3 regions of the Methylomonas sp. LWB genome follow, and region 3 is predicted to be linked to each of the others. Evidence: riboswitches for the same ligand, from Rfam matches in the RefSeq annotation. Region 3 holds a riboswitch; each other region holds the start of a gene.

Region 1 (3,966 bases), on a different contig from region 3:
CATTTTATTTCTGGACGAACCGACCACCGGTCTGGACCCGCAATCGCGCCACAACTTCTGGAGCTTGATTCGGGAGATTAAAACGCGCGGCAAGACCATTGTGCTGACCACGCATTACATGGAGGAAGCCGAGCAGCTTTGCGACGAAATCGCCATCATGGATCAAGGCAGGATTATCGTCCAGGATACGCCACAGAATCTATTGCAGGAGCATTTTGACGGCGTGCTGATCCGTTTGCCTAGGGTCAGCGGTCTGGCGGAGATGCCGGGTTTGCCGTTCGCGGTAACCGCCGGCGACGAAACGGTGGAGTTCGTCACCGCCAATGTGGAAGCGGCGATCGCCCAATTGACGCGCTTGCATGTCTCGCTGGAAGGCTTGACGGTCGCCACGCCGAATCTGGAAAACCTGTTTCTTAAATTAACCGGCCACTCATTGAGAAGTTGAGATGAAGCATTTTTTGGCATTGCTAAAAGCCCGCAATATCGAATTGATCCGCGACAAAGCCACCTGGATCTGGAATTTCGTGTTTCCGGTGATTTTGATCGTCGGCATAGCGGCGATATTCGACGATCAGGACGGCGCGCTGTTTAAAGTGGGCGTGACCGGCGAGGCTAATTCGCAGATTACCGCGTTTAAGACCACCCAATATCTGCAATTCATCGACTACCCGGAACTGGATAAGGCGTTAGCCAAACTGCAGCATCATCAACTGGATATGGTGGTGCAAGGGGGGGCGGAAAACGGCTATTGGATAAACGACAGTTCCGGGCAGGGCTATCTGCTGGAAAAAGTCCTGCTGGCTGGCGATCGAGCCGCCACCTGGAAAAAGCAAGTGGTTTCCGGGCGGCGGGTGCGCTACCTCGATTGGGTTTTGCCCGGCATTTTAGCCATCAACATCATGCACGGCAGTTTGTTCGGCGTCGGCTTTACCATCGTCAGGTATCGCAAAAGCGGCGTGCTTAAACGCTTGAAAGCCTCGCCGGTCAACGCTTTTGAGTTCCTGTCGGCACAAGTCGTCAGCCGGCTGGGGCTGTTGATGCTGGCGGTCGTGCTGCAATTTGTCGCGATGAACGTCTTGTTCGACTTTTTAGTGCAGGGGGCTTATGCCTTGTTGGCGCTGATAGCGGTACTCGGTTCGGTAACTTTGATCAGTCTCGGCTTATTGATGGCGAGCCGGACCGGTAGCGAGGAGTTGGCGTTGGGCATCCTGAATTTGCTGACCTTGCCGATGATACTGCTGTCCGGGGTCTGGTTTTCGCTGGAAGGCGCACCCGCGCTGTTGCAGAACCTGACGCTGATTTTCCCGCTAACCCACGTGCTGCAAGCCGCGCGCGCGGTGATGATCGACGGCGCCGGATTGGCCGAGATAGCGCCGGCATTGATTACCCTGTCGATGATGACGCTGTTGTTTTTAACGACCGCCGCGCTGCGGTTTAAATGGGTGGAAGATTGAGGGTCGGTCAATCCATGGAGGTCCGTGCGACTCACCGGGAGCTGGCGCATTCCGCCCGTTGATTCGACGCGGCTTAGGTTTCGAGATACGTGGAGTTGTCACAAATACCGGCAAATCGTTTGAATAGGTGATTTCACGCAGTTGCTGAGGCAAATCACGTGGTTTGGGTTTGTTTGGCCGTCGGTAAAAATGTTAGTCGTTGTAAAACAATGGCTTTTTTGTTGGCCTGGTCTTTGCTGTTAGATCAGCAACTCGGGAAATGACGATAGGTTTATGTCGGCGGGTTTGCGTTTCGCGGCGCTCTCTCTAAGCCAGTATCGTTGGGTTTCGAGCCTTGGCGGCTGCCGAATGACGGCATCTTGCGCCGTTCGGAAAAGCCGCCGGAAATCTAGGAAAACCTCGCTCAAGGATTCGGGCGATGCCGCACGGAAGCGGCAATTTCGCCACATCCGCCGCGAGGCGGAGCCGGAAAGCCACGGGTCTTGGAATAAGACGGCCGGGTTGCCTTCGAACTTTGGGCTCTGCAATGGGATGTGACGCGCTTCCATCCGTATCGGGACCTGGATTTTGCCCATTAAATCAATCTTAGATCGTTTTGTAAGGAAAACAATGAACCTATTAAACAAACACAGTTTGAAAGCGGCCTATGCCGGCGTTCTGGCAATCAGCGTATTCGGCGGCGGTCTGTTAACGGCAGGCGATGCCAACGCGGCCCTCGTTAGCGGCGTCGCGAATATGACCATCGACAATTCCGCATTTACCTCGGCCGTTGGCGGTTCCGAAGGTTGGTATATCGCCAATTTTTGGGACGAGACTTATAACGCAACGCCGATCGATCTGGACACGACCGGCGGTGTTGCTCTCAGTCAGACCGAGACCTTCAGCGTTTCGTTGCCGGTGAACGCCAATGGCACCACCATCAGCTACGGCGCGAGAAAGCAGGAGGCCACGACGATGGATGCCAGCAACACAGCGGCAGGCCAAATCGGCTTGAGCGGTGCATTTCGGATGGAACCCGCCGGTGGCGGCTCCTACCTGAACCCCGGTGATTTTTACCTGAAAAAAGCCAGTGGGACGTGGAATATCTTTACCTACAGCGCCGGTTTTAGTAGCCCCGCGCAAGATCCAGCCTTGTTCCGCTTGGTGAATGCCACCGAGTCGGTCAACGGTAATGGCGAATTATCGCTAAGCGGCGATTTGTATCTTTCCACTTTGGGTTACTCCTGGAATTTGCTGTTTAACGGCAGCACATCGGTCAAAGTGGGTACCTTCAATCTGGCGCCCGCCGCAGTGCCGCTGCCGGCCGGCGTGTGGTTGTTCGGGAGCGGATTGGTCGGCCTGTTAGGCGCCTCCAGAGGTAAATCGGGCTTATCCGCCTAAGCCTTACCAGACCGCTCACCCTTCCGTCGCAAAAGGCTGCGGGGCGCTTTGCTTTCCGTTAACGGTCGGGGGGTAGAGCCCGAACTTGGCCGGTAAGCGACTTATTAGAAACCCAATTTTTTTCAAGGAATACGCATGAAATTTCTATACCTGATCGTGCTGTCGTTAACCCTTGCCGCGACATCCGCGCACGGCGCTACCGTATCCGGCGGTTCGCTGATTATCAATATCGATCGAGACGCTTTCGAGAACGGTATCGATCTAGATAGGACCGCTGCGCCATCCATATACGTCGAGGAATACTACGACGCTTCGCTGGCCTCAAAAACCTTTGAAGAGTTGCGCGATTACAATACGCCCGTCGATCTGACCGATTACGCGGCGAACGAAATTCCGGCCACCGGATTGAAATTTACCGTCAATGGCGCGCATGTGGCTGACAACCCGTTAGGCCGGCACAATAGCGCCACTACCTTCACGTTCGACCCTAACGACATTACCGGCACTGCGTCGGGCTCTATCGGACTGGCCGGCGGCCTGCGTTATCGAGTGGATGTCGCGCCACCCACTAACCGGGTATTAATGGGCGACATGACGCTGACCTATAATCCCGCGGAAGCGCTAAAAACGCCGGAAAGTTCGGATTGGGTCATTTACAACACCCTCGGCTTTAAAGCGGTGGCTTTCGAGTTGTTTAACGTGGTTTCCGAGATCAACGGAAACGTGCTGTCTTTGAGCGGCGAGTTGGGTTACGGTTGGGGATTCGATCATCTTGGGGCCGGTCCGGCCCGCAATGCTAATGCGCGCATCGGTACCTTCAGCTTTCAAACCTCCGTGGTCCCGCTGCCGGCCGCCGTCTGGATGTTTATGACCGGCTTAATCGGCATGGGCGTGAGCGGTTTTCGCAACCGATCCGCTTGATCGGGATATCAGTTAACAGGAGGTTTCGATGACATGCCATCGCCTTGAAACATCAAAATACTTGACCGCGGTTTCGACGGTTTTCGCGCTGGTCGCCGGCGGATTCGTTACGCAGGCCGATGCCGCGTTGTTAAACGCGAATTCCGGAGGCACCTTCACGATGAATCTGGACCGCGATGCTTTAGCGCTCTCCAACTTCGGCTCGTTGACC
Region 2 (3,966 bases), on a different contig from region 3:
GAAGGTCACCGCCGAAGCGCTTTTCACGGTCAATTTAGCAACGTCGTCAGCATTCACGTCCAGATAGCCGGCTGGGGCGTTGTTACCGGTAAATTGCGCCGGGTCGACGTCGGAAATGCCGAAGTCGGAGATGTGGGTGCTGTATTTGCTGGCATCGGCCAAGTCGTAAGGGCAGGTAATCAAACCCAGTGTCGAACCGGCGACCGGCAAGGTGTTGGAGGTGCAAGCCGAGCTGATTTTCAAATACTCGATCGTGGCACTAGCGGTGTTACCATTGGCTTCGGCGATGATAGGGCTAACGCCGAACGCGGAACCGCCGGCGCTGCGTTTGTAGACCAAGATGTAAGGCTTGTTGGTCGGTACATTGCTGTTGGTGGTGGCGCGGGTGCACAAATAAGCGTTTTGGTCGGAACCGGTCAGGCTGTCTTTGTATTTCCAGATTTTTTTAGTAGTGTCGCAGACTTTATCGGCGGCCGGTACCGATGAATCGGTGATCAGTTTTTCGATAAAGTTGACCGCCGCGGAGGCGCCGGACAAATACAACACGTTGGTTTGGCTGGCGTCGATGATGGGCAAGTTGTTGCCGTCGACCGGAATCGGATCGTTGACGGTCGCGGCTTGCACACCTGATGCGGCCAACAAGGCGCTGATCGCGGTGCCTAATACTAAGTTTTTCATGGGTAGTTCCTCGAGTAAAAAATCGTCAAACCGGAGCGGCGCCAACGCCGCTCCGAATACCGCTTATGCGGCGGCGTATTTGCGGCGAGTCGCGCGCAACAAGCCCATCAGGCCGGCGCCGAACATCCAAACCGCGGCCGGCAGCGGCACATTGGCCGGGGCCGGACCGAAGCTCAGCAGATTGCCGGCCAGGGTCCATTTACCGGCGGCCAGCGTGTGAGGCTGAATGCCGTTGTAGTACCAGAAATCGCCGGAGGTACCGTAGGCGATATTGGCTTGGGCCAAGCTGACCGTGCCGAAGATACTGTTGAAGTCATTGTGTTGCCCGGTATTCGGGGTATCGGCGTCGTACACCAACGAACTCAGATTCGCGGCATAATCGTTTCCAGTAGCGCCGGGGTTATCGGCGACTTGTCCGCCATTGATCTGATTCGCATGGTTTTTGATCGCAGTACCAGGGACTGTGGATTGTTGCAAACTGTTGTATTTAGCAATCTCGGTCATGCCGGTGATCAACTGCTTGGAACCGAAACCGACGGCAACCGCGAACTTGGTTTGCGAAGCATCCATACCGCTGGCGAAGGTGTTCCAGTTGTCATTGAGGCTCAAATCGTAGCTCAGCGTATAGCTGTCGTTGGCGACGTTGGCGATCAAATCGCTCATCAGCACGCCCAAATCCAGCGTGAACGTCAAGGTTTGGCTTTTGTCGTATACCGACAAATAGGCCTCGACCGTAGCCGCGCTAGTATTGTTGATCGCCGCATTCGCCGCGCCGGTGGCAGCGAACATCGCCGCCGCCAACAAGGCTTTGTTTAAAGATTTCATAATGGTTTCCTTATGTTTAAGATTTAAAAAATACATAAGGTGACAGCCCAGCCGTCTTGGCTTGTCGGCTTCCTACCGCCCGCCGCCATCCCCGGCGACCGACCCAAGCCAAGACCTGAAACTTTCCGTCCCCGCCTCGCGGCGAGTTTGGCTTTTACACGCTTACCTGCTCACTAAACTTCTAACACCTCGAGTGGTGTCGCTATCCCCGCTACCATGTGTCCGTATTGCAACCTACTCCCTACCTTCTTCCTCTTGCCGCTCCCTTCGCTGGTCTTCCCTGTTCCCTGTAATTCCGCATCAACCAAGATCCCGCGGCTCCCTGCCATCTCAGTTGCGGCGAATTATTCCAAACAAATCAATAAGTTTCCGTTACAGCTCTGTTAAAGAATCGTGAAATGTATTACATGCGTGATACGCCGAAACATCGCCGAATGCCGCAGCACGTTGTTTTTCAAGGGCGAATCGTTGCCGCCACGGACCGCGTACCTAACAGGCTAAATTGGGCGCATCCGACATGGACTGTCGAATTTGGCGTGCGGCATCGGCCGCCCGCCCAACGATTGGAGGACTTAACATTGGCCGGAAACGAATATCGGCGAGAGGGCAACTGTACTAATCGTTAGACGCTGTCGCGGGGACCAAGCACTGATGGACTGACTTTGCCCGGCGTTGCAAACGCGCTAACCGTGGTTATCGGCGATTCGCGGCTAAACACTCGGTCGCCGCTAAAACGCCGCCTACCGGAGTTTCCCAAACGGGAAAACTATAGCTTGCAAAGTCAGGATGCCCGTGGCATTGGGAATGGCGTGTTTGTGCTTCCCCGCCGGAGCGGGACCTATTAACCCGGCTCTTAAATACCGTTCGCCCTGTCGAAGGGCACGCCGGTCCGGGCTTAGACCGGCTCAGCCCGAGAAACACCAGTGAGAAATAGGGCCGGATGTAGAGGGCATGCGGCGGCTGACGCCGAATTGCGAGAAATTGACCGAAACCGAGGTTACAGGGGGATCGATCGTTCGAAAAAGCCGGTGCTGGCGAGAACGCCGAAACCTGCCGGGACTAGCGCCCGACAAACCAGCGCTGTTGAATCGCGAACGCGACGTTCACCAAGCCGACCATGACCGGCACTTCGATCAGCGGCCCAATCACCGCCGCGAAAGCCGCGCCGCTGTCGATGCCGAACACTGCCACCGCCACCGCGATCGCCAATTCGAAGTTGTTGCTGGCGGCGGTAAAGGCCAACGTCGTGGTTTGGCCGTAGTCGGCGCCGATCAGTTTGCCCATCGCGAAACTGACCAGAAACATCGCGACGAAATAAATCAACAGCGGTAGCGCGATACGCAACACGTCCAGCGGCAATTGCACGATCAATTCGCCCTTCAACGAGAACATCGTCACGATCGTAAACAGTAACGCGATCAGCGTCAGCGGGCTGATTTTGGGTACGAAACTCTGCTGGTACCAATCCTTGCCCTTGGCTCTGACCAACAGCCAACGCGTCGCGAAACCGGCGATGAACGGAATCCCCAAATAAATAAACACGCTTTGGGCAATATCGGCGATCGTCACCGCCACCAAACTGCCCGGCAAACCGAACAGCGGCGGCAACACGGTGACGAACAACCAGGCATAAACCCCGAAAAACAGCACTTGAAACACACTGTTAAAGGCCACCAGCCCGGCGCAGTAGTCGTTATCGCCGCGCGCCAGTTCATTCCAGACGATCACCATCGCAATGCACCGGGCCAGGCCAATCAGGATCAAGCCGGTCATGTATTCCGGATAGTCGGCTAAAAATCCGACCGCCAAGCCGAACATCAACAGCGGACCGATCAGCCAGTTTTGCACCAGCGACAGCGCCAACACCCGGCCGTTACGAAACACGTCGCCGAGTTCCTCGTAACGCACTTTCGCCAGCGGCGGATACATCATCAGAATCAGACCGATCGCGATCGGGACGTTGGTGGTACCGACCGAAGCCTGGGCGTTCAGGCGATTCACCTGTTCCGGAAACGCAAAGCCGATGCCCACACCCAGCAACATCGCGAGAAATATCCACAAGGTTAGGAAGCGGTCCAAAAACGACAAGCGCGGCTGCGGGCAGATTGGCAAGTTCATCGTGGAAAACCTCGAACTGTTCGATCAGATAGGACTGCAATTCGACGAAGGACCGCAGCAACTCGCAACGCTATCGGTCGGCAAATCGGCGTCTTTACCGAATATCGGAATGCTTTTCAACGAATGAAAGGCTTCCCAGGGGATGCCTTGCGGATCGACCGTCCAGTATTTGTCCGACTCGGCGTAGCAACAGGCCGCCTGTTTTTGCTCCATGATCGGCAACGCCGCCTGTTGCAGCACCTGCTGAATTTCGGTCAAGGCCTGCTCCGATTCGACTTGAATGCCGAGATGATCCACGCCCGCTGCTCGGCCCCGGTTGGAGATCGCGAAGTTGATGCGCGGATC
Region 3 (3,966 bases):
GCCTGAAGGCGCCGGCCGCCGGCGACGTATTCTACGGCGATCAAGCCTTGTGGGCCGCCGATCCGGCCGGTCGCCAGCGCATTCTGCAGCGCACCGGTGTGTTGTTTCAGAGCGGCGCCTTGCTCAGTTCGATGACGTTGGCCGAAAACGTGGCACTGCCGATTACCGAGGCGACCAGCCTGCCGGCCCGGAAGGTCCGCGACATCGTGTCGTACAAGCTGGCACTAGTGGGTTTGGCCGGTTTCGAGGATTATTATCCGTCCGAGTTGAGCGGGGGCATGCAAAAACGCGCCGGTTTGGCTAGGGCCATGGCCCTGGACCCGGAAATTTTGTTTTTCGACGAGCCGTCGGCCGGCCTGGATCCGATTACCGCCAAATTGCTCGACGACCTGATCCTTAGTTTGAGTCAGGCCTTGTCGGCCACCGTTGTCGTGGTGACCCACGACTTGGATAGTATTTTCCTGATCGGCAACAATTCGGTGTTTCTCGATGCCGAAACCCATACGATGATTGCCGGCGGTCCGCCCAAGCAATTGTTGGCGGAATCCAAAGATCCCAATATCGTGCGTTTCCTGACGCGCGGCGATGCCTCGGTATCCCGGCAAGCCGGTGGCCGTATTCGGAGTAGCCTGTGAGCAAGCAAGCCAATCCATTGGCGATCGGTTTGTTTTTGACCGGTGCGCTGACTTTGTTGACGATGGGCGTGATGATTTTCGGCGGCGGCGATTATTTTAAGGACAAAAATCGCTTCGTGATCTTCTTCGACTCGGCCTTGAACGGCTTGAACGTCGGCGCGCCGGTTAAGCTGCAGGGCGTGCAGATCGGCAACGTTAGCGAGATTTCGTTGGTGATGGAAACCGACACCGACCGAATCTACAAACCGGTGGTCATTGAAATCGACCCGGCCTTGCTGCGCAACACCTCGGGCGAAGAGAGCCACGGCCACACCAAAAAGCAGCAACAGGAAGCGGCGCAACGGATGATAGAAGCCGGCTTGAAGGCGCGATTGGAGACTCAGAGCTTGCTGACCGGCTTGCTGTATGTCGATCTAAATTTCTACAGCGACAAGCCGATCAATCTGGTCAAACTGGATTATAAAAATTTGCCGGAACTGCCCAGCGTGCCGACTACGGTCGACGAAATCCGCAACACCGCCGACGAAATCATCAACCGGGCCAAGCAATTGCCGGTCGAGGAAACCCTGAAAAATCTGTCCGATACCTTGACCGAAATCCGCAATCTGTTGCAGTCGGATAACACCAAGCAATCGATGACCGCCTTGGCGAAGTCCTTACAGGAAACCCAAAAGTTGATGGCGACGCTGAACCGGCAAACCGAACCCTTGCTGAGCAACGCCAACGGCGCGCTAACCGACACCCGCGCCACGCTGCGGGATTTCAACCGGGAATTGCTGCCGGTGTTGCGCGCCGCCGAACAAAGCCTGACCGCCGCGACCCAGGTTCTGCAGGAATCGCGGCACACGCTGAATGCGGTCGAGACGCTGGCCGACGCCGATGCGCCGTTGAACCAGGCCTTGCTGGAAGTGCGCAACGCCTCGCGTTCGCTCAAAGACTTGGCCGAGGGGCTGGAACGCCAGCCGCAAGCCTTGATTTACGGCAAATAACTTTCCCACTCTTTGCGGCACCCTCGTTTCGCCGGTCCCGCTGAAACGATGTTTTCCGGCGTCAGTCCGGTTTTAGGCATCAATTAATCTTAAATTTAATAAATTATGTTATACGCCGCGAAGTGCATTGGGCATTTGCGGTAGGAATATTAATTTTAATTTTGTTTCAATAACTTAGCTTATCTATAGTTGAGATTAATTGAGTGAAATCACTCAGCAAAAAATAGGCGAATGGGTTTGTCCGTTTGCTTTTCATGCGCCCCGTCGACCGCAGTCGACGATGTTCAGATTCTCTGTGTACCCCAGTTTAGCAGCGATGACTCGGTTCTGGACTCCAATAGCGCCACCGACAGCCGGTCACCGTTTCCCGGTTTTAGCGAGGTATGGCTGGCACACTAACTGCTTGAGTCTGTTCGCCGCACCGGAAATTACTTTCGGAATCAGCATCTGGACAGCGTGCCGGCAAGAGCGGATCAGGAGAGGCCGCGAGAGTCGAGCCGAGTTTAAGGTGCGGTATCGACGGTAAATTTGCCACATCCGCCGCAAGACGGAGCCGGAAAGCCTTGGGTCTTGGTTCAAGACAGCCGGGTTGCCTCTCGAACGAGAGTAAGCGTCGGTTCGAAGCGTTCGAATCGGCTACCGAAAATCTATCTTTCAAGCCTATAGGAATTAAATATGCAATTTCATGGATCAAAAAAAATGACGTTAGGAAAAACCTGGTTTGCCGCGGCGGCGCTTGCGGCGACCAATCTAGCCAACGCCGGTACCTTGAACGGCGGTGTGTTCAATATCGCATTCAACGACCCAAACGACTTATTGGCCGGCTTGAACTTGGGAGAAGGTTCGATTACCTCTTACTACGTCGCCAATTTTTTCGATAAGGCGGTGGCCGACACCTTGACCGCGAACGATATGGTCGCGACTCCGACGAATACCTATCCGGCGCCGAACATATTAAGTTACGACGTGAATCCAAGCAGTTTGGCGGGCACCGGGATACCGACCGGTTATATCGGCGGCAGCGGGCGCAGTAATCAAGCGACGACGTTGACTTGGGCGTCCGATCAAGACCATCTGCTGAACGCCTCCAGCTTGACCGCGAGCGGTCAGGTCGGTTTGGATGGCGTGTATATGACGCGCGGTAGCTTTACCGGCACGCTGCTGTCCGGCGACTACAAATTCTCTTATATCGCCGCGCGAAACAACGGCACCAACACCGGTTGGACCTTAACCAACAACGTCAGTTTTGCTTCCAATACCTTCGACACCCGTAATATCAGTATTACCACCGACGGCGATAGCCTGGCCTTTACCGGCGAGCTCTGGTGGTCGCCCAACACATCGGCCTTTTTATTCGGTGGCGACGGTTCCAATTCCGCCGGCATGGCCGGCACCTTCAGTCTGATTTCGCCGGTTCCCGCCGCCGTTCCATTGCCGGCCGCCGCGTGGTTGTTCGGTAGCGGTCTGTTCGGCGTGCTGGCATCGCGGCGTCGCAAGTCGGCACCGATCGCCGCGTAACCGGCAACCTTGACCCGGCCGAATATCCGGACGACTAAGTCGTTCGGGTATTTTGCGCATCGGCTCTCAACGGAAATGACTTCCTCTGGCAAATTTATGCATATTCAAATGATAGGGTCGCGCGCGCTCGTTGCCGCGGCACTGCTGGCCGCGTTATCGCCGCCTGTTTCCGCCGCCACGGTTTCCGGCGGTACCATGGTGGTGAATCTCGATCGAGACGCGCTCGCCGACGCAATCGCGATTGACGCGACCGCCGCGCCTTCGATGTACTTGGAGGAATTTTTCGACGCCCCGGCCGCGAATAGCCGCACCGCCACGCAAATTCTCGAAGATCATATCGTGCCGGGCGTCGCCGAAATTCCGGCTAAGAACCTGACGTTTTCAGTGAACGGCACGCATGTCGCCAATCTGACCGGGCGCCACGCAAAACCGACCACGATCGAATTCGATCCGGCCAATTTCGCCTCGACCGTTACCGGCGTCATTGGTTTATCCGGCGTGTTTCGGTTCCGGGTCGATACAGGATCAGAATTCAATCGCATTTTATCCGGCGACTACGCGCTGGAATACGACGCCGCCAATATGGATGGCGCATCCGGCCGTTCCGCATGGTCCTTGTACAATCATGTGTCGTTTCGCTCCCAATCCTATAATTTGTTCAATGTCGTGCTGGATATTCACGACGGTTCGCTGGATTTGAGCGGCGAACTGGGTTTGGGCGAAGGCTATGACCATTTGTTCGGCACCCGCGATGCTATCGTCGGAAATATCAGTTTGCATACTTCGGTGGTACCGGTTCCGGCCTCGATTTGGCTATTTGTTTC

The links. A riboswitch is a leader RNA that binds a small molecule or an ion and turns the genes downstream of it on or off. The one in region 3 is predicted to bind cyclic di-GMP.
Region 1: another riboswitch for cyclic di-GMP. It lies ahead of BJL95_RS02320 (hypothetical protein); the one in region 3 lies ahead of BJL95_RS17860 (PEP-CTERM sorting domain-containing protein).
Region 2: another riboswitch for cyclic di-GMP. It lies ahead of BJL95_RS01905 (VPLPA-CTERM sorting domain-containing protein); the one in region 3 lies ahead of BJL95_RS17860 (PEP-CTERM sorting domain-containing protein).

Annotation. Positions count from the first base shown of each region.
Region 1 covers NZ_MKMC01000005.1:25,988-29,953, reverse strand. The annotation lists gene BJL95_RS02330 (non-ribosomal peptide synthetase) at 1-445, shown strand, start outside; gene BJL95_RS02325 (ABC transporter permease) at 447-1,454, shown strand; cyclic di-GMP riboswitch class I at 1,887-1,963, shown strand; gene BJL95_RS02320 (hypothetical protein) at 2,064-2,834, shown strand; gene BJL95_RS02315 (VPLPA-CTERM sorting domain-containing protein) at 2,970-3,755, shown strand; gene BJL95_RS02310 (hypothetical protein) at 3,784-3,966, shown strand, end outside.
Region 2 covers NZ_MKMC01000004.1:66,692-70,657, reverse strand. The annotation lists gene BJL95_RS01910 (hypothetical protein) at 1-678, opposite strand, end outside; gene BJL95_RS01905 (VPLPA-CTERM sorting domain-containing protein) at 742-1,503, opposite strand; cyclic di-GMP riboswitch class I at 1,542-1,665, opposite strand; gene arsB (ACR3 family arsenite efflux transporter) at 2,563-3,621, opposite strand; gene BJL95_RS01895 (ArsI/CadI family heavy metal resistance metalloenzyme) at 3,646-3,966, opposite strand, start outside.
Region 3 covers NZ_MKMC01000045.1:361,974-365,939, reverse strand. The annotation lists gene BJL95_RS17870 (ABC transporter ATP-binding protein) at 1-635, shown strand, start outside; gene BJL95_RS17865 (MlaD family protein) at 632-1,624, shown strand; cyclic di-GMP riboswitch class I at 2,145-2,221, shown strand; gene BJL95_RS17860 (PEP-CTERM sorting domain-containing protein) at 2,324-3,142, shown strand; gene BJL95_RS17855 (VPLPA-CTERM sorting domain-containing protein) at 3,251-3,966, shown strand, end outside.